DNA from 3 places in the Paenibacillus sp. PastF-3 genome. Region 3 is predicted to be linked to each of the others. Evidence: riboswitches for the same ligand, from Rfam matches in the RefSeq annotation. Region 3 holds a riboswitch; each other region holds the start of a gene.
What was found. A riboswitch is a leader RNA that binds a small molecule or an ion and turns the genes downstream of it on or off. The one in region 3 is predicted to bind cyclic di-AMP.

Region 1 (7,316 bases), on a different contig from region 3:
TGCATACCCAATACTTAATTCTTCTGTATTCAAACGTTCTGACATGATAACAACTCCTTATAAGTTTTATGGAGCTATGCTCCTAGAATGAACTACATAATAAATTCCGCTTCGTAAGCACGCGCTACGTTGTATGGAGCTATACTCACGCTTTTGATTTGGCGAGTAAATATAAAAAGTAAGGTGCGCCAATAATTGCAACCACAATGCCCGTGGGAACTTCTGCAGGTTGTAATACCCATCTGCCGATCGTATCGGCAGTAATCATAAGGAGTGCCCCTGTCAACGCACTAGCCGGCAATAATACCTGATGACGGGGACCTACAAGCCTGCGAGCCAAGTGTGGTGCTATCAGTCCAACGAAGCCTATACCTCCGCTTACAGCAACACAGGAGCCGGCAAGCGCCACTGCTGTCATGAGTAGAAGAATACGCTCCTTCTCCACTCTCATTCCAAGCCCTAGTGAAGTATGATCGCCTAGATTCAATACATTAAGAATCCGTGCTTTATAGAAGGCAAACGGTAACAAAATCGCTATCCAAGGTAACAGAGCAAGGACAAATCTCCAATCCCCACCCCATATTTTACCGGCGATCCAAGTCGCTACAAATTGATAATTATTAGGATCAAGCCGAAGTGCCAACACAAGCTGGCAAGCATTAATTCCGGCAGCGACCGCAATCCCGATAAGGATCAACCTTGTTGGAGATAGACCATCTGCTTTCCGATAAGCGAGAAGATAGATTAAAGCGGCGGTTAAGCTAGCCCCTCCAAGCGCTAAGAGCGGCAAGACGAATACCGGAGCTGCTGTTGTAGCCGGAAAAAACGAGATGAAAATGATTACCGCAAAACCTGCACCCGCACTTATGCCCAGCGTAGCCGGCTCAGCAAGTGCATTTCGTGCGAGACTCTGTAAGATACAGCCTGACACTGCAAAGCCCGCTCCAACCAACAGTGAAATTACGATGCGAGGTAATCTAAAATCAAATAAAATAAGCTTTTGCTGATGTGTTCCATCTCCCAGCAGTGTATGTAATACCTCCAATGGGGATAGGCGCATAAACCCTGTATTCATACTGATAATAAACATGACGACGATCAGTATAGCTAGGAGCGATAATACTGTAAGCACGCGTTTGCGGCGTTCTTTTTCATTTGGAGAAAGGGTTAATCTGTGCATTACAGCTCCCCCTTCCGCTTACTCGCCAAGTAAATGAAGAAGGGTACCCCGATAATGGCAATTAAAGCGCCTAGCGGCGTTTCATAAGGTGCATTGATCATTCTAGCGGCGATATCCGCAAAGATAATCAATAAGCTCCCAAGTACTGCCGAGCAAGGAATAATCCAGCGATAATCTACCCCCACGAAATAACGCGTAACATGTGGAATAATTAGTCCTATAAAAGCAATCGGGCCAACCATGGATACTGCACTTCCGGCAAGAACGACTACAACAATCATACATGCCAACTGGACTAATCGAGTCCGCTGCCCCAGACCAACGGCCACTTCCTTACCTAAACTGAGCAATGTGACGGAACGTGATAACATCATCGCTGCAATTAATGCCACAAACACCCAAGGGAAAATGATTCTGATCTGAGTCCAGCTAGCTCCTCCCATTCCACCAGCTAACCAAAAAGCAATATCCTGAGATAAGTTAAAAAGAATCGCTATGCCCTGGCTAACAGCAACTAGTAATGCGCTGACAGCAGAGCCCGCAAGTGTCAACCGCAACGGTGTCAGGCCATTAAAGGAAAGCGACCCAATTCCGAATACGATAAAAGAAGCAACTGCGGCACCAATAAAACAAAACAACATAAGTGTAGTGAAGGAGAGCGAAGGTGCAAAAGCAAATACTATAGCAAGCGCTACACCCGCTCCCGCATTCAAGCCGAGCAGACCTGAATCCGCAAGTGGGTTCCTTGTCATCCCCTGCATAATTGCCCCGGCTACTGCGAAGCAAGCACCGACTAAAGCACCTGCGATCACGCGTGGAAGTCTTAGTTCTCTAATCACCTGATGTTGCTGTATATCTGGATTGAATTGAAATATTGCTTCCCATACCGTAGCTAGCTTGATATTTGCCGCACCCACTGAGACTGAAAATGCCAGTCCAAAGGCAATAGCAGCAAGTCCAAAAATCAGAATACCTATTGCAGCTGCCGGACGGGTATGTAGAGCTTTTTGTGTATCATTTTTATTGCGATGTGCGAAATCTGAGGGTGAAACCATGAGTCGTCTCCTTAATCGATAGTTACAATAGTCTATATGATAACAACAATCATTCTCATTATCGCAAAAAAATTAATGTTGTACAATTGCAGGAGCCATTTTCCCGTAATGTGGGCGAAGTTTATAAAAAAATGGTGCAGATCTTTGTATCTAAGATACTGATCTGCACGCCCTTCCCCACCCAAATGAGCAGTCTCATTCATGGTGAATTACGACTTTTATTTCACAAGACTTGTTAACACATCGTCAATGATTTTGCCACCAGCGTTCGCACCACTGTATAGCCAACTGCTTGTTGAGCTCATTTCATGCACATTACCAGCTTTTACAGCCGGGATGCCTTTCCAAATGGCACTGTCCAGAATCTCCGAACCCTCAGTCTTATCACTATTTACAAGGATAATATGATCTGCAGTCAGCTCAGAAAGCTTCTCCAGCGAAATTGGATTCCAAGTAGCTCTTGTACCCACAGGAATTTCTGTTACTAAGTTAGGCAGCTTTACACCAAGGTCTGTATATAATACAGCACCACTGCTGCGAGTTTCGTCTACAATATAGAAGTTTTTTTGTACCAGCCATAAAATCGCCACGGACTCTTCACCAATAGCTCCTTTAAGCTTTTCTTTCGCAGCCGCCGCTTTGTCTTCATAATCTTTAATGGCTTTCTCTGCTTCAGGGGTTTTGTTCAGAATTTCACCAATCTTGAGTAGCGATTTACGCCAATCTTGATTTAGCTTATCCCCGATCACATAAGTCGGTGCAATCTTATTCAATTGGTCGTAGATACCATTCTGTACGGAAGACTCCGATGGGATAAGAATCAGATCCGGAGCGAAGCTGGTTACTGCCTCCAATGGGAGATCGTAGCTAATGGTAGGGACATCTTTCAATTCAGCAGCCAGATAATCCTGAACGCCATTTGGCACAGACCATTGGGCTACTGGAGTCACACCCAGCGTTACCAAAGAATCTTCCAAATAAGAACCCAGAACACGCCCAGGATTAGCAGGGATCGTTACTTCATGCCCCATCGCATCCGTTAACGTTTTTGGTGCTGCCGGTGCTTCTGTAGCTTCTGCAGTAGGCGCTGTTGTAGGCTCCGTTCCTGCATTGGATGAACTTTCAGCATTATTATTACCGCAAGCTGATAGGAATAGCGTCATCACTATTAGTCCGATCATCGTCAATTTCATGCTTCCAAATCTTTTTCTGTTTAACGAAAACATTAAAAACCCTCCTAATATATACCTGCTTTGATATTCAAAGGTGTTGTTTACCTCTGTCTCACTTTTAAATGATATTGATTCTCATTCTCTGTGTCAACCTATAAATTTAAAATTTTGTTGATTTGCAGCATTTTCCTTCAAAAAAAATACAAAAGAGACTATATACCGAACGTTCCGGATATAGCCTCTCCTTAATAATCCATTATTTATTCAAATGATAGGGGACAGTCGCAACTACAACATCTTTTGAATTCATTAGATACGAACGGATTAAAAAGCTGGTCTGATTATGAAGTACAGCTTGCCACCAATGCTTAGTTATAAACTGTGGAATCAGAATCGTGATATGATCCGTCGCTGCGGTCTTCCACTCCACGGTATCAATAAATTTCACTAACGGACGAATAATACTGCGATATCTGGAACGAAGTACAATCAGGCGTACACCCGGATTCCATTCCTCCCACCGTTGCTCCATCTTTTGAATGTCCTCTTCATCAAAGCCAACATACACGGCTACTACATTATCTGTTAGAGACTTGGCATAGCTGATGGAATGCAGTACAGCACGTGTTACACCAGCAACAGGGACAACAACCGTACTTCCTTTAATCAAAGGTTTATCCGTAGCCGGACATATACGAAGCTGATCTGCTGTGTTCAAATAGTGCTTGTGAATGCGGTGGAACACAAACATTACAGCAGGTAAGAAAATGAACGCCATCCATACGCTTGAGAACTTAGTAATGATAAAAATAAGCGTAATTGTCAATGTAGTCAGCATACCGATGGTATTTACAACAAATCTTTTTTTCCATCCCGCTGGTTTGGTTTTAAACCAATGAACCATCATTCCAAGCTGGGACAATGTGAACGGAATGAAGACACCTACCGCATAAAGAGGAATCAAGCTTTCTGTATTTCCGTGAAATGCAGCTACAAGTACAGCAGACAGAACACCTAGAAAAATAATACCATTTGAGAAACCTAGACGGTCACCACGAACCATAAAAGCATGTGGCATATATTTATCTTTTGCAAACATAAAGGCGAGCAGCGGGAACGCTGAGTAAGCTGTATTAGCTGCTAAGAATAAAATGACTGCTGTAATCCCTTGAATGAAAAAATATAAAGTTCCGCGACCAAAGGTCGATTCAGCGATCTGAGAAACAACCGTTGCCTTTTCATCAGGCACTATACCGTACCAATAGGCCAGTAATGTGATACCTGTAAACATAAATCCAAGTATAACCCCCATGACCATTAAGGTCTTGGCTGCATTCTTTTCAGCCGGTGCTTTAAAGTTTGGAATGGCATTAGATACAGCCTCTACACCCGTAAGTGCCGAACAACCAGAACTGAAGGCTTTTAATAGTAGAAACAAACTAACATTGGAGACGGCGCTGCCTATTTCAGGGACATTCGCATGTACGCCACCTGCTGCATATTTAATAACACCGGAGATAATCAAAACTACAATCGACACCACAAACAAATACACTGGGATTGCGATAAATGAAGCCGATTCTGTAACTCCGCGAAGATTAATCAATGTTAGAAGAATAATTACGGATACAGCAATAAGAACCGTGTGATTATGAAGACTTGGAAACGCTGATGTGATCGCATCTGTCCCTGCCGAGGCACTAACAGCTACGGTCAGAATGTAATCCACTAACAAAGACCCTCCTGCTAAAAGCCCTGTCGGAACACCAAGATTACTCTTGGCAACGATGTAAGCTCCTCCTCCTTGCGGATAAGCGTAGATCGTCTGCCGATAGGATAAAATCAGGATGGCCAGCAGGCCCAATACGGCTAATGCAATTGGCAGGGAATACCAGATGGCAGTAAACCCGGCAGCCACCAGTACAATCAGAATTTGTTCCGTTCCGTAGGCTACAGACGAGAGCGCATCAGAAGACAGGACAGCCAGTGCTTTAACCTTGGATAACTTTTCATGATCGAGTTCGTTCGACTTCATCGGACGCCCGATCAATAGTCGTTTTACCTTGCTTACCATGGTGGATACAGTTCCTTTCTTTGGGAGCTGAAACGGAATTTCCGCGCGCTGTTTTCATTGGTGGATTTCATAAATGCAGACACAAAAAATAGCATACGGAAATGATCCGCATGCTATGCATGGTCATTATCCCACCTTGCTTACGAGGTTAGCTGGCGGATTCGGGCTGTGGTTTAGCCCTACGGTACAAGTCCAATCGACCTATTCCGATTCACCCCATTGGCACATATGCCAAGTTTGGTTCCCCCGTTTTTCCTAAGAAAATTCAGCGCATATTCAACTTCTCACAAGGTCTAATATTAGTCTACAAAGTGTATGCAGTAAAGCGTTGAAAAAAATGAAAAAAGAATGAAAAAACATCCAAAAAGCGCAAATACAGCGTCTAATTGGATGCTCTCTTTCATTCTCTTCAATTATCCCTCTGGGTCGTGTTTTTAGTCACTTTTCACATTTTTTCGTTCCTTCAAAGTTGAAAAATCAAAATCCTAAACTTTCTTCTGTTTCTAATTCCATCACTTCTTCTTCCTTGCGTCCGTACCAAAGTAAAATACTTATTAAAGCAAACGCGATTAAAGCAAGAAAAGGAATCGTAATGAATCCGAAATAGTTCAAGTAATCCTTATTACAAGGAACACCAATTGTACAAGGAAGCACTTTACTTAACGCAGGAATCTTCTGCTCCGCATAATGATAAATCGAGATACTGCCACCAATCAAGCTTAATGGAAGTACATATGGGATAATCCTTTTATCTCCTCGAAACGTCGCAATTCCCAAGAGGAATAACTGCGGATACATAAAAATTCGCTGGAACCAGCAAAGCTTACAAGGTTCATATTTCAATACTTCGCTCAAATACAAGCTACCAGCTACAGCAACTAAAGAGACGAACCAGGCCAGATACAGGCAGTTACGCTTGCAAAAAGATAGGAACTTTGTCACTTTGCCTCCACAGCTTTTGCGGCGTCGTTAATTTCAGTTGAAATCGCTTCAATGTTAAAAGGATCCGCAATCATTACTCCATTGATGTAAAGGGATGGTGTAGTCGTCACCCCAGCTTCACTAGCTAACTGCATACCCTTATTCAGCTCATCTGCATACGTACGATCCTTAATATCTTTACGAAGCAGTTCGTAATCGATAGCTAACTTCTCTTTCTCCGCAAGGCTTACTAAGAAATCTTCAGTCGCCCATTCTTCACTTTCATCACCTTGCTGAGCATATACAGCATCATAGAACTTCCAGAACTCATCATTATTCTGATGATAAACAGATAATGCAGCAAGTGAGGCCGTTTCAGAGTCTGGACCAACGAAAGCCATATTTACAAAGTAGAGCGCTGCTTTTCCCTCGTTGACAAAATCTTGAACAATTTTCGGTTTAACTGAAGTTGCAAATTGGGAACACGCTGGACATTTTAAGTCTCCAAATTCAACAATTTTAACAGGTGCATCCTCTTTACCAACTCTAGGTAGCTCACTGTAATTGAATGCTACTGGTTCTCCCGAAGTTGCATTTTTTGTGGCATCTTTCGAAGCTAACATAAACAATCCAACAAAAATAATGACTACTAAAGCAATTGAACTAATAATTAAAATTCTCGTCTTCTGCTTTTGCTGCTCCTGTTCTACCCGCCGTTTCTCTTGTTTGCTAAGCTGGGGAACGCTTGTACTTTTATTAGGTTTACTCAAGGAGAGTTCCTTTCTGTCCTCTGTGGACTAATGTAGTTTTTATCATATACATTTAAAATTATATAATTTTTAGTCTCTTTTTGGCAAACAATACTGTAAAAGCTCTGTAAAAAAAGACACAGCACTATAGCACTGTGTCCTAAT
Region 2 (7,316 bases), on a different contig from region 3:
CTTCGAACCACAACGCTCCAAAGCAAACATAATTTAGACTTATCGGCTCCAGTAGCCCTTGCTGAGTTCCCCAATAATAGTGTTTCATTCCTTTCACCCCGTCCAGCATGCTATCACCCTATAGATTCAGGTAACGCAAAAACCGCAGCAAGAGGAGGACCTCTGCTGCGGTTTTGGAATACAGGTATACACACACCTGTGCCAAAGCGTGGCGGATCAAGGGTCTCTCTCTTTACGCTTACGAGGTTAGCTGTCGGATTCGGACGGTGAGAGTCGCCCTACCTATGTGAGACTTGAACAGTCTCCTTCGGATTCACCCCAAGTAGGCCATGTGGCCTGATGGTTCCCCCGTTCCCTGCAAAGGCAGGAACTCAGCGTTGAATGTATTTTGTGAAATAGATTCAACCCGAATCATACTCTTTTCAAGGTGTTTCTGTAAAAACAGAAAGTGTTCTTTTGAGCGCGATTTTATCCATATCCTGCCGACTGCGACGAAAAAGGGAACCAAATAGGTATTTATTGCGAGTTATCGAGCCTCTTGCTCGCTTAATCTCGCTTTCTTATTTCCTTACCTATAAAGGCGATTTTTGGGGATTCGTCCAATCGTAGTGAATAAAATCACGTGGTACGCCCGTATTTCGCTAATCGATTCAAATTCGAGTAAACAAGAGATATAGAGAGATTGGATATCAAGTAAGCGCTCTCCAATGCGAAAATAGTTTTTAATTTGCATTATTTTGGCATCAATCAGGTTTTACAATACTTCCTGCATAAGGGTATGATTACTCCTGTTTCAATACAACAATCGAATATTTGATCCGCTTAATTTCCGATAAGGAAAGCGGGGGAACCAACAATCGGCAGACGATGTGAGAGTCGGAAGCCGGTTATGGGGTGAATCCTGTAGAGGATGCGAGTGTGCTCGCATCCTCTACAGGTAGGGCGACTCTCACCGCCCGAATCCGACAGCTAACCTCGTAAGCGTATGGAGAGAGGATGAGTGCAATGTGACCGCTAGCGAGCCACAGAGGAGAATCCTTTGTGGCTTTTTGCTGTGCTTTTTTAAGCAAAGCATTTATGGAAAACCTCACAAAGAGGTCGTTATATTCATCATTAGCGGTAGCTTTTCTTTCAAGACCAGGGTGATCAAGCTCTGATCTTACAAGCAAAGCATTTGAGGAGAATAAGAGATGACAGATCAGAATGAATATGTACTGGTATGTGCGCCAACGAAGGCAGGAGAACATTTTATTAAGCTTCTAAAATTCAGAGGCATTAAGATGGCCGGATTGACCAACAACTTGCCTGAGAAGTCCCTACTTGAAGAGATGGGGATTGAGCAAGTTGTTCTAGTAGATACCCGCCATCAGAATACTTGGTTTCGCCCGCCGTTCCCGGTAGGCCGGGTATATCTGTTCGAGAGCAGCTTTACGTTATGCTGCCGCTATATTCAGATGTGCCGCACTTGGACGACACAGCCGATTTTTGTAATCACAAGCTCAATAAATCCTAGATTGGTCTATAAAAGACTTGGCGCAAGTTATGTAATCTATTCCCACAGTGGTGATGCTGATTTTCTGATCGATAAATCACCTCATTAAGGATAAAAGAAGGAGTGCGGGAGATATGATGGATCTGTATATGGTGGCTTCATTAGCTGTAATTTACGGGTTATTTTATGGATTTATGCGCTGGTGCGCTAGTGTAGTTGACGATACAGGGAGGGATAAGCTGTGATTCTAGTCATCACTGTTACCCTACTGCTATTTGTATACCTGGTTTACGCATTGATTCATCCGGAGAAATTTTAAGGAGGGGCATTCATGGGCATTTTACAAATTGTTGCTGTAATTGTGATTCTCATCTTGCTGGTTAAGCCGATGGGCACATATTTATATCATGTATTTTCTAATGAACCGAACCGTACGGATCGATGGTTTGGAGGTATGGAAAAAGGAATTTATAAGCTGATCGGCCTGAAACAACGGGACGGTATGACCTGGAAGAAGTATGCGCTCAGCTTTGTTTTAACGAATATCGTACTCGTTACTTTCAGTTATATTGTTCTTAGATTACAGCGAGGATTACCGCTAAATCCGAATGGAATTACAGATATGGAACAGACGCTTTCATTCAATACGGTGATCAGCTTTATGACCAATACGAACCTGCAGCATTATAGCGGGGAGACGGGTCTTTCGTATTTTTCACAAATGGCTGTCATCACGATGATGATGTTTACGTCTGCAGCGAGCGGATTTTCTGTTGCGGTTGCTTTTGTCAGAGGGATCACAGGCCAGAAATCAGTCGGGAACTTCTTCGAGGATTTCGTCAAAGCACATATTCGTGTGTTCATTCCACTAGCTTTGTTAGTTTCATTGGTGCTGGTAGGCTTGCATGTGCCGCAAACGCTAAAGCCTTCGCTTGAGGTCACTACTCTGGAAGGGCAAACCCAACAAATTGCTATCGGGCCAGTCGCTTCTTTGGAATCGATCAAACATTTGGGCACGAATGGGGGCGGCTTCTTCGGGGCTAATTCCTCACATCCTTTTGAGAACCCTAATCCACTTACGAATGTTCTGGAGATTCTCTCCATGTGGATGCTGCCGGCTTCGCTACCTTATATGTACGGATTGTTTGCGAAGAACAAACGTCAGGGCTGGGTGATTTTTACTGCGATGATGACCTTGTTCGTACTGCTATTAAGCCTGAACTTTTATGCAGAATCAAAGGGCAACCCTGCGATCAATGCACTGGGAATTGAATCTTCACAAGGTAGTATGGAAGGGAAAGAGGTACGCTTTGGCATACCGCAGTCTTCCTTGTTTACTTCAGTAACAACCGCAGCTACAACAGGTAGTGTTAACAATATGCATGATACGCTGACGCCACTGGGAGGCATTACGCCTCTTGCACTGATGATGCTCAACAATGTTTTCGGTGGGAAAGGTGTCGGACTAATTAATATGCTGATGTATGCCATCATGGGAGTCTTCCTATGTGGATTGATGGTTGGTAGAACACCGGAGTTTCTCGGACGGAAGATAGAGGCCAAGGAGATGAAGCTGATTGCCATTGCGATCCTTGTTCATCCATTCATTATCCTTGTGCCAACCGCAGGTGCATTCCTGACCGATTTGGGGCAAGGAGCGATTACGAACACTGGATTCCATGGGCTCAGTCAAGTGTTATATGAATATGTCTCTTCTGCCGCGAACAATGGTTCAGGCTTTGAGGGACTTGCGGACAACACAACCTTTTGGAATGTTACAACCGGGATTGTCATGCTGCTAGGTCGTTATGTCTCTATTATCGCAATGCTGGCGGTAGCAGGTTCTCTGCTTAAGAAGAAGCCGGTTCCTGAGACGATTGGCACGTTCCGCACAGACAATGGACTGTTTACGGGAATTCTGATTGGTACCGTAGTGATTATTGGTGCGTTGACGTTCCTGCCGGTCATTGTACTCGGTCCCATTGCAGAATATCTAACCTTACGGTAGGAAGAGGGAGAATAAGATGAGTACTGTAAAAAGAAAAAAGCTGCTGACGGGACCCATACTCCTTAGCGCTGTAAAGGATAGTTTTATAAAGCTTAACCCAGTAACGCTAATCAAAAATCCAGTCATGTTCGTGGTAGAGGTCGGTACGATCATTGTCCTCCTCATGGTGCTGGCTCCTGGATATTTTAATGCAGAGCAATCGATAGGCTTTAATATCACTGTGTTGTTCATTCTGCTATTCACAGTGCTATTTGCGAACTTCGCTGAAGCATTGGCGGAAGGCCGGGGTAAAGCCCAAGCCGATTCGCTCAAAAAAACAAAACAAGATATCACAGCTAACAAACTGGTTGGAGGAGCGGTGAAGACAGTCTCTTCCTCCGAGCTGCGTAAAGGAGATATTGTCATCGTCAGTCAGGGAGAACTCATCCCTGGTGACGGTGAAGTGATTGAAGGGCTAGCTTCCGTAGATGAATCAGCGATTACAGGTGAATCTGCACCTGTAATCAAGGAGGCTGGTGGGGACTTTGGATCCGTTACAGGTGGTACACGGGTCGTCAGTGATGAGATTACAGTCAGAATTACAAGTGATCCTGGTGAGTCGTTTCTAGATCGAATGATCTCCCTTGTTGAAGGGGCGAAACGTCAGAAGACACCGAATGAAATCGCACTAAATACGCTTTTGATCAGTTTGACGCTGATTTTCCTGATTGTAGTAGTGACCTTGCGGCCAATTGCAACTTATCTAGGTGTTGATCTTGATATTCCCGTGATGATCGCTTTGTTGGTCTGTCTGATTCCGACTACCATCGGGGGACTACTCTCGGCAATCGGAATAGCGGGTATGGACCGGGTGACACAGTTTAATGTACTTGCGATGTCGGGTAAGGCAGTCGAGGCTGCTGGCGATATTAATACGATGATCCTAGATAAGACTGGTACGATTACCTTTGGGAACCGGATGGCGAGTGAATTTGTAACTGTTGGAAATGAATTGGAAGCGGAGCTTACGGCATGGGCGGCCATCAGTTCTTTAAAGGATGAGACGCCTGAGGGACGCTCTGTGATTGAACTGGCTAAGAAGCTGGAACGCAGCTATGACAACAAGCTTGCTGAAGGCGGGGAATTCGTAGAGTTTAAAGCGGAAACTCGGATGAGTGGTATTGATCTCCAAGATGGACGCTGCGTACGTAAGGGTGCGGTAGACTCCGTGAAGAAATGGGTGCAGTCGAAAGGCGGGGTCATTCCCGCGAATCTGGACAGTAATTCTGATGCCATCGCCCGAATGGGGGGAACCCCGTTAGCGGTTGCAGTAGACAACCGGATCTATGGACTTATTTATTTGAAGGATACCGTTAAGCCAGGCATGAAAGAGCGGTTTGATGAGCTGCGGAAAATGGGGATCAAGACCATCATGTGTACGGGCGACAATCCGCTGACCGCAGCTACAATTGCCCGCGAAGCGGGTGTAGATGATTTTATCGCTGAAAGTACTCCTGAGGATAAAATAGCAGTCATTCGCCGCGAACAGAACGAAGGCAAGCTGGTTGCGATGACAGGGGATGGTACCAATGATGCCCCTGCCCTTGCACAAGCTGATGTGGGCTTAGCCATGAACAGCGGTACGACAGCCGCTAAGGAAGCGGCAAATATGGTTGATTTGGATTCTGACCCTTCGAAGATTATTGAGGTCGTTGCGATTGGTAAACAGCTATTGATGACGCGGGGCGCGTTGACAACTTTCAGTATTGCGAATGATATTGCGAAGTATTTCGCTATTATTCCGGCGATGTTCATGCTAGCCATTCCGGAAATGGAAGCTCTGAATGTAATGGGGCTAGGCTCACCAAGCTCGGCTATTATATCGGCATTAATATTTAATGCGATTATTATTCCGCTGCTCATCCCACTGGCTATGAAGGGTGTCTCGTATAAAGCTATGAGCTCTACGAAGCTGCTCGGACGTAATATTTTTATCTATGGGCTAGGCGGAGTTGTTGTTCCTTTTGCGGGCATCAAGCTCATTGATATGATCGTAAGTGTATGGATTTAATGACGTGTTGACTAATCATTGAAAGGGTGAGAGCATCGTGAATAAAGTAAACGCTATGGTGGACACTGAAGAGCAGTTATCATCATCGAAAGGTGCTTATTTCTTTATTATTGTACGACTAAGTCTAATATTTATTGTTCTCTGCGGAGTGATCTATCCTCTGACGACTACAGCGCTTGCCCAGGTTCTGATGCCGTCGCAAGCGAACGGTAGCTTGCTTAAGGATGATGCTGGAGTAGTCGTTGGCTCGGAGCTCATCGGGCAGAACTTTACGAACCCGGCTTTATTTCATGGTCGTGTATCTAGTATTGAGTATAAAGCAGAAGCTTCAGGCTCCAATAACTACGCTCCATCCAATCCGGATATGCTGCAGCGGACCAAGGATTTCATTACGCAGTGGCAGCTCGATAACCCGGATGTGCCTGTGAATAAATTACCAGTGGCACTGGTAACCAACTCGGGTTCGGGGCTGGATCCGCATATTACACCTGCTTCGGCTATTGTGCAGATTCCTCGAATTAGCAACTTAACCGGTGTTCCTGCCTCACAGCTGGAAGAGCTCGTGAATAAGCATACTGAGGGTCGGGACTTGGGGCTGTTCGGTGAAGAACGGGTAAATGTGTTGAAGCTGAACATGGAGCTTCTGAAATTATCGAACCAATAAATATAGTAAATGTCCCTGCCAGATCATTAGAATCGGGCAGGGATATCTTGCTTTCTAAAATATAAGAAAGTATAAGTTTCACATATTCATCATCCTTATATTTCTACGAGAAACGGCTGTCATCTTTGAAGGACGACAACGTCGTTTCTTCTTGGAACAGAAGAGTACATGCATGATCGGGGTTATTAAGGAGTGGTCTGGATGGGAACATACCGGAGGAAGACGCCGGAGGAACTGCTGCTCTCTATCTATGAGCTGCATCGGGGACGTCTTAAGATCTATATAGGAGCAGTTAGTGGTTCGGGCAAGACGTATCAGATGCTGCGTGAGGGCCAGGCACTTAAAGCGCAGGGAATTGATGTCGTGATCTGTGCAGTTTCAACGAATCAAAGCCCAGAAACTAAGGATCAGCTGGGCGATTTGGAACGGATTCCAAGTATTCATTGGTTCCAGAAGGAGTTCGAGAAGAAGGATCTTGATGTGGAAGCTATTGTGGCTCGTAATCCTGAGGTTGTGCTGACCGATGGCCTGGCCCACCAGAATCGCGAGGGTGCGGAAAGATCTGGAAGACTGGACGATATCAAATACTTAATGAGCAATGGGATAAGTGTTATCACAACTGTAAACGTATACGAACTGGAGGGTGCTGCGGATTTAGTGCGGAAATGGACCGGAATTGAGGTAGAGCATTCCCTTCCTGTTGAGGTGCTTACCCTTGCTGATGATATCGTTCTAATTGATGTGACGCCGGAGAAGATACTTCAGCGCTTGTCCGACGGCCATTTAAGTAAACATCAGCAAAGATCGCTTTTTAACAAGGGGAATATAAGCAAGCTGCGGGAACTGGCACTTAGAATGGTTGCTGAAGATGTTAATGATTCACTGGAGAAACACAGAGAAGAACAGGGGCTGCTGGGAGCTTCAGGGATCGCAGAAAAGGTGTTGGTATCGGCACAGTATTATTGGAATGGCTCGATCCATATCCGCCGTGGACAGCAGATTGCCAAGCGGTTAAATGGGGATCTTTCAGTGGTGTCATTCTCGAAGCAGGGTCTCACCCTTTCTAAAGAAGCAGCAACCTTTAAGCGCTCCCTCTGGAAGC
Region 3 (7,316 bases):
GAGTAGCGTTGGGCGAGCTGACGCGCCTGCCAGTTCTGAATGTCCTCCAGCACCGTTGCGGTAATGTTGCTCACGGTCGTTGCGGAATAATGGCTGCCGAACATACTTTCAATGAAACGGGCCACGTCTCGTGTGCCCATGCCGCTTTTGTACATTTGGATCACCGCCTCTTCCAGCCAGCCGTCTCTGCGTTGATACGGTTCAAACATTTGTGTCTGGTAGTATCCTTTACGGTCTCTAGGCACCTCTAGATCCTCCAAATGACCGTATTTGGTGTGCAGACTCCGTTTGTAATATCCATTGCGGCTGTTACGCTCACCCGCTTGCTCATTCTCCATGAAGTGCTGAATTTCCGTTCTCATGATAGATTCCAAGTTGTCTTTGACAAACGTAGTGACAAGATTTTCAAATAGATTATTCATGAGATTTTCGGGTACAATAGTCATCGAGTAGGGTTCCTTTCTTGGTGGTTTCGCAATCCCGAGAATACCCTACTTTTTTGTTGCCTGCTAGGCTCCAAATCTTGGTACACAACTTACTTTACGCCATCCCTTTACTGAAAAAATTGCTGAATTGATAGAGAACTTTAGGGGCAAAAATAAAGAGATACGCAAAAAGATTAACCGAAAAAATCCGAGATAATGGGTGTTAAACTGACTTTTGATGGAACAATATTAAGCTTATCAGCTATTTTAGGTAATAAATACAATGACTTAGAGAAGGAAGATCTAACCTCTAGAATATTTATGCAGTATACAATGAAGCTAAATATATGAGAAAAGGAAATGCAGAGTTCGGAAGTATAACTTTGGATGTTTCCAAATACATGAAGCTTAAGTTTAATAATCTGAATAAAGTGAAAAGAAATCTATATAAAAGACCTGAAATTAGTGATTTAGATGATATATATACTAATGGAGCTGAATTTTTAGAACATTCTATTAAAACTGAAGAGTATATTAAATCTGGTGAAAAGAAGTTAAATATTTCTCTTCAACTTACAGACTCAATTAGTGAAACCTTGGTTCCTTGTAGTGTACTAAGCTCTACGTTTTTATCCTCAACAAGCCACATTAAAGATACGATTAGATCAGCTGATAAAAAGCTGGGAACATACAATAACGAATATAAGAAAATTCTTATTTTTAACAACAATTTTTATAGACTGATGACGGGAATAAATGACGGATATGAAGAGTTAATTCGTGAGATACGCAATAATGTTAAAGAAAGTATTATAGATGAGGTATGGATTGAATACACAGAAGTGTTCACTGAACTTGATTATTCTGATTACATTGAAGCAGTTTCGGAAGACAGAAAAGGATATGAACGAATATTACGAAAAGTGAAAAATTAGTTCACTGAAAAAGCTTCTTTTAAGAAGCTCAGGCTGTCGAGAAAGTCTCGACAGCCTTCTTTATGCCCTAATTATTTAAGACGACACCGCGTTAATGTTGTATAATATAGGTAACTATTTATAGAACGGATGGTGTGTTGAATGTTACGTTCCAACCGAGAAAGACAACAATCCTACGAATTTGTTTCCATAGAAGATTTGGTCCCCGAAGACCACTTGCTTCGAAAGGTGGATAAATATATCGATTTTTCTTTTATTGATGAAATGGTTCGACCGCTATACTGCGCCGATAACGGACGCCCAGCTATAGATCCAGTTATTTTATTTAAGATGATTTTTCTTGGATACTTTTACGGTATTCGTTCCGAACGTCAATTGGAGCGAGAAATCCAAACCAACTTGGCCTATCGTTGGTTTTTGGGTCTAGGGCTTAGCGACAAGGTTCCTGACCATACAACGATTAGCTGGAACCGGCGGACCCGGTTTAAAGATACAACGATTTTTCAGGATATTTTCGATGAGATTGTTCTCCAAGGTATTTCGCACCGAATGATTGGCGGACGTGTTCTCGTGACCGATTCGACCCATGTGAAAGCCAATGCGAATAAACATCACTATACCAAACAACAAGTACTACAAAATACCAAAGATTACATTGACGAACTCAATACCGCCGTGGCTGATGACCGGAAAGAACATGGAAAAAAGCCCTAAAACCCAGAGAGGAAGTGAACGAAGAGAAAGAAATTAAAGTGAGCACAACTGATCCAGACAGTGGATATATGATTCGTGATGGCAAACCAGAAAGCTTCTTTTATTTGGACCACCGTACGGTCGATACCAAGTACAACCTCATTACCGATGTGCACGTAACGCCCGGAAATGTCCATGATTCCGTGCCCTATTTGTCGCGTTTAGGTCGCCAGCAAGATCGTTTTGGGTTTGCAGTTGAGGCTGTTGCACTCGATTCAGGATATTTGACTACACCGATTTGTCGGGGGCTACAAAGACGAAAGATTTTTGCCGTGATTGCTCACCGGAGGTTTCACCCCAAGCAAGGCTTGTTTCCAAAGTGGAAGTTTACCTTTGATCCCGAACGTAATCTATATGTTTGTCCAGCGAGTCACGAATTGAAATACAGAACCACAGACCGCAAAGGTTACCGACAGTATGCTTCCAATCCGGAGTATTGCAAGAGTTGCCCGTTGCTGGGTCAATGTACACAGTCCCGAAATCATCGAAAGGTGGTAACCCGGCACGTTTGGGAGGACAGTAAAGATTGGGTTCGGAACAACAGGCTCAGCAAGTCTGGCAAACAGCTGTACCGCAAACGAAAAGAAACGATTGAGCGAAGCTTCGCGGATGCTAAAGAGCTCCATGGGTTTCGCTATTGCCGTTTGCGCGGACTCCGGAACGTCAGGGAACAAGCACTGATGACGGCAGCCGTGCAGAACATGAAGAAGATGGCGATCCACCTGGATAGCCTGGAAAAGTAGGGGTAATCCCCCTACTTTCCCGATTTTACAGCCACCTAAACATGAAAAGAAACCCAAGATATTAAAATAACCTGGGTTTCTCGACACTCTGAGCTTCTTTTAAGAAGCTTTTTCTTTTCCTAAAAATTAACTTACATTTTTTCTACACAAAATTTATATATAATAAGGGAAATTGGAACGGAGCAGGTGAACATATTGTCTATACATCAAGTTTTAATTGCAGATAGTGAATGGAATATGAGAAAATCGCTTCGGTTTTATCTGGAGAAACAAGGGTTTTATGTAAAAGAAGCGACTACAGGAACAGAAGCACTGGAAATGTTAAAGAAGTACTCATTTGATATTATATTATTGGATATTATTTTGCCTGATATGGACGGATGGCAAGTCTGTAAGGTAGTCAAGGAAACCGTTTTTGTACCTATGCTGATATTAACGGAACAGGGAGATACTAAGGACAAGATTCGCGGGCTTAGGATTGGAGCTGACGATTACCTAACCAAGAATATTGAACCTGAAGAGTTATTAGCCCGCATATACTCCATTCTCCGGAGGGTAGCAATTACAAAATCCATGTTTGAAAAAGAAAGATCCCTTGAATTCCCTGGGTTAATAATATATCCAAAAAAGAGGGAGATTTATATTGATGGGATCTTGGAGGGGTTTTCTCAAAAGGATTTTGATTTGATTGTTACTCTTGCTCAAAGAAGAGAAAAAACTTTTACCAGAGAGGAATTGGTGGATAGTGTATGGGGATATGATTTCGAAGGAGAAAATCGTGTAGTTGATACCCATATAAAGAAAATTCGCCAAAAATTCCAAAACGCTGGGCTTAAATATAGTCCAATTCAGACGGTTCGGAGTATAGGGTATAGATTTTTTAAACAGGATTGAACAATTTATATAATTCAATATTACCTATAAGGACACCATGAGATTTTAGTGCTTGGTTATATGTTGATTGTTGTAGCTTTGACGTTAACTGGTAATCAGAATTAAATCATTTTAAGATGGTGAGCTGATGTTTTCTATTTATTCAAAACAAGTTGCAGAATTGTTAAGTGCGCTGGGGATATGGTCATTTCTGATAAGCATTGGAATTAGTATTTTTATAAGTATCATCGGAGTAATTCCTTCAGTTTTTATGACCACCGTAAATGTTTTGATTTTCGGATTCTACCCTGGTTTTTTGCTCTCGTGGATTGGTGAGGTCTTAGGTGCAGGGGTATCCTACAATTTATATCGATTAGGTGTTCAAAGAGTGAACAAGCTTAGAAGGGTAAATTATCTGTGGTTAAATAATCTTAACAATATGACTCCACTAAGGCAGTTTTTCATCTTGTTGTTGGCTAGGCTCATACCCTACGTACCATCCTCCATTGTAACATTGGTAGCCACCACATCCAGTATGACTTTCTTGAACTATATGTTGGCAACTGCTGTAGGCAAGCTTCCCTCCATTTGGTTAGAAACCTTACTTGCTTATGGATATGTAAAAGTAGAAAATAAATCAATGAAAATAATAATTACAATAATGTCACTACTTTCTCTATATATTATTATCCATACAAGTAAGATGAAAAATGGTAAGTTGAATGAAATTCACGAAAATGATCACTAATCCTAGAAATTTATGCATTGTACTATAAAATTGTGTGGTATTTGTGTTGTTTGAAAATAAAAATAGAAAATTTTATATCGGATTGACACAGTGAATATAAATACAATACTATAGCAATAGTTACAAAAAATTAATTAATTATTGCCGAATTTCGTATTGAAAACGGGGGAACCATTCTTGGGTGAATTATTCTTGAAAGCAAAGGAATATAGGGAACCTTTAACCGAACCCTCAGCTAACTCCGTAGGCATTGAAGGGAGAACCTGATTCTGAAAAAGTTTATTTTATCCGTAGTGGGGGCTGCAGTATTGTTCACTTCTGTTCCTGCAAGCACCTACGCAAGTGAAGTAAGTATTGAAAATGAAGTGAAAGAGGTATTGGGGACTCCTTATTTATGGGGGGGGACTACGGCGGCGGGTTTTGATTGTACGGGTTTCATATTGTATATATTAGATAAATTTAATGCAGGTGATTTACCGCGCACATCACAATCTCAAGCTAAAGTAGGCACACCCGTGTCTAAAGATGATCTTCGCGTAGGAGATCTGGTCTTTTTTAACACTTTTGGTACAGGAATTTCCCATGCAGGCATTTATGTAGGTGATGATCAGTTTGCTCATTCCTCAAGCAGTAAAGGCGTAAGAATTAGTAGACTCTCAGAGTCATATTATCGTGATCGTTATGTCACTGCTCGCCGTGTAGTGAGCGAAACTAGCTACCTCAAAATGATTAGTGAATGATGAGTTTGTAAGGTCAGCATCTGTTTTTTTACCTTTTTAATTTCTGGGTTTGTATGCATCCTCTTTAAGAAAAAGACTTCTCACAGGTTGTATTTTATTGTGAGAGGTCTTTTTGCGTCGAGGCTTAGTGTTTAGTGGAAGGTGTGAAAAAACGGTAATAATACAATTGACATACCCCCGAGGGGTACCCTTAGAAGATCGATTTTTCGGAAATGCCAACATTTTTTCTGAAGGTGAGAAAAGGTCTCTCGTTTCTTTCCATCCGGATCTATATAAATACTGGGAAACTACGACAGAAATCACGAAACCTATTTACGCGGGGCACAAAGGTTTAAAAGACGTAACCCGTATGCAGTTAATAGATCTTAACCTTTGGTTGCCTGGTGATATATTAATGAAAGCCGATAAGATGAGTATGGCTCACTCTTTAGAGGTTCGTGTTCCTTTCCTTGATAAAGAAGTGTTTGAGATTGCCCAGAAAATTCCTGCTTCATTATTGCTCGCAATAGGAACCACTAAATACATCTTACGTAAAGCCCTGGAGGGAATCGTACCTCATTCTGTGTTAGGTCGTCCAAAATTAGGCTTTCCTGTGCCTTTGAAAAAATGGTTATTAACCCCAATGGGTGATACCATCCTTCAACAAATTACAGAGAGTGGGGTGGACCAATGGATTCAACTAAATGTTGTTAAAGAGATGTTAAAACAACATCGAATGGGAACGGCCGATTATTCCCGCAAGATTTGGACGATTTATATATTTTCGTTGTGGCATTCCATGTATATTAAACAGTCTATATTCAGGCAAGCTCTAGTCAACTCATAACTCGATAATAGTAGTCAATTGTAGTCGCCTAATTTTGAGATAGCGTAAGCTACCGAGAGGAAAAATATTCAGATATGTGATCCTATCCATCTTAAATCGGGGACTAAATCAACAGTTGGTTGCGAATTATGGAATGACTGGAGAGGAAAAGGAAGGAACATGGTTGTTATTACCCGGATTGCTTTTTTCAATCACTTAAGCAAGGAACAATAACTTCATGAAATATGCAAACTTTCAACATCATATCCACATACAACTCTTCTACAATAAAAATATTAAAAGAAAGCAATTTACAGAGGAGGTACACAGATGGATTGGTCTTTGCTATTGCTGTTGATTTGTCCACTGATGATGGTATTGATGATGTTTGGGATGAGAGGAATGCATGGTAAAGACTCTCATTCAAACCAGTCACAATCCAACTGGACACTTCACGAAGACTATAATGAGTTAAAAGTAGAGAACGAACGAATGAAAAAGCAACTTCTAAGCTTGTCTAAATAACTCATATTAGAGAAAAGCATATAAAACTCCATTGAAATCGCCCATGGATAAATGGAAGACCTTATTAACCATTTTGACGGGGCGATTTCTTTGTACAAGCTATAAATCACGAACTCAGTCTGGCTAGATTTTGTATATAAATACACTTTTAGGATAATATAACTTAGGATGAACAAACATTAAAATTATGAAGGAGTAATAAAAATGACGACAATTTCACATTCTTCGGTTCAACATTTTCAAAGTTGTATTGATAGTTGTAACGACTGTATGCAAGCATGTGAAGAATGTTTAACCTCTTGTCTTAAAGAGACAGACGTGCAAGCAAGAATTCACTGTATCCACACTTTGCGTGATTGTGCGGATATCTGTGCAACAGCTGCCCAATGGATGGCTCGTGGAAGTATATACGCAAAAGAATTTTGCCAAGTCTGTGCAAAGATCTGTGACGATTGTGCTGCAGAATGTTCGAAATTTCAAGACGCACATTGTCAGAAATGTGTTGAGTATTGTCGTAAATGTGCAGATGAATGCCGTAAAATGGCTTCGTAAAGTTGAGGTTAGGTGATTGAGGGGAGCAATGAACGGAATTTTAGATAGTTGCACCCATGAGAAATAAAGAAACGACGAAAGCTAGTAAGAGCTTTCGTCGTTTTGCAATAGTTTATTATTTTTTAGTAACATTGACAGACTAATTCGCCCTTCGTCTAGTGTTGTCATCTAATTAGGATAGGCAATGTTAATTTGTGTTTAATTAGTAAGTCCATAT

Region 1: another riboswitch for cyclic di-AMP. It lies ahead of M2444_RS03825 (APC family permease); the one in region 3 lies ahead of M2444_RS23665 (C40 family peptidase).
Region 2: another riboswitch for cyclic di-AMP. It lies ahead of M2444_RS25805 (hypothetical protein); the one in region 3 lies ahead of M2444_RS23665 (C40 family peptidase).

What each region holds. Positions count from the first base shown of each region.
Region 1 covers NZ_JARXWM010000001.1:829,709-837,024, forward strand. The annotation lists gene M2444_RS03805 (ABC transporter ATP-binding protein) at 1-45, opposite strand, end outside; gene M2444_RS03810 (FecCD family ABC transporter permease) at 146-1,180, opposite strand; gene M2444_RS03815 (FecCD family ABC transporter permease) at 1,180-2,235, opposite strand; gene M2444_RS03820 (ABC transporter substrate-binding protein) at 2,454-3,461, opposite strand; gene M2444_RS03825 (APC family permease) at 3,664-5,481, opposite strand; cyclic di-AMP (ydaO/yuaA leader) riboswitch at 5,605-5,762, opposite strand; gene M2444_RS03830 (disulfide oxidoreductase) at 5,959-6,423, opposite strand; gene M2444_RS03835 (DsbA family protein) at 6,420-7,172, opposite strand.
Region 2 covers NZ_JARXWM010000016.1:111,823-119,138, reverse strand. The annotation lists gene M2444_RS25810 (hypothetical protein) at 1-88, opposite strand, end outside; cyclic di-AMP (ydaO/yuaA leader) riboswitch at 222-387, opposite strand; cyclic di-AMP (ydaO/yuaA leader) riboswitch at 810-1,000, shown strand; gene M2444_RS25805 (hypothetical protein) at 1,191-1,601, shown strand; gene kdpF (K(+)-transporting ATPase subunit F) at 1,734-1,811, shown strand; gene kdpA (potassium-transporting ATPase subunit KdpA) at 1,824-3,500, shown strand; gene kdpB (potassium-transporting ATPase subunit KdpB) at 3,517-5,550, shown strand; gene kdpC (potassium-transporting ATPase subunit KdpC) at 5,606-6,214, shown strand; gene M2444_RS25785 (histidine kinase) at 6,416-7,316, shown strand, end outside.
Region 3 covers NZ_JARXWM010000014.1:20,841-28,156, forward strand. The annotation lists partial or broken gene M2444_RS23640 (IS256 family transposase) at 1-446, opposite strand, end outside; gene M2444_RS23645 (hypothetical protein) at 773-1,360, shown strand; one part of gene M2444_RS23650 (IS1182 family transposase) at 1,502-2,072, shown strand; one part of gene M2444_RS23650 (IS1182 family transposase) at 2,072-2,856, shown strand; gene M2444_RS23655 (response regulator transcription factor) at 3,052-3,750, shown strand; gene M2444_RS23660 (TVP38/TMEM64 family protein) at 3,878-4,477, shown strand; cyclic di-AMP (ydaO/yuaA leader) riboswitch at 4,610-4,742, shown strand; gene M2444_RS23665 (C40 family peptidase) at 4,747-5,217, shown strand; gene M2444_RS23670 (asparagine synthase-related protein) at 5,567-6,043, shown strand; gene M2444_RS23675 (DUF2933 domain-containing protein) at 6,353-6,547, shown strand; gene M2444_RS23680 (four-helix bundle copper-binding protein) at 6,818-7,099, shown strand.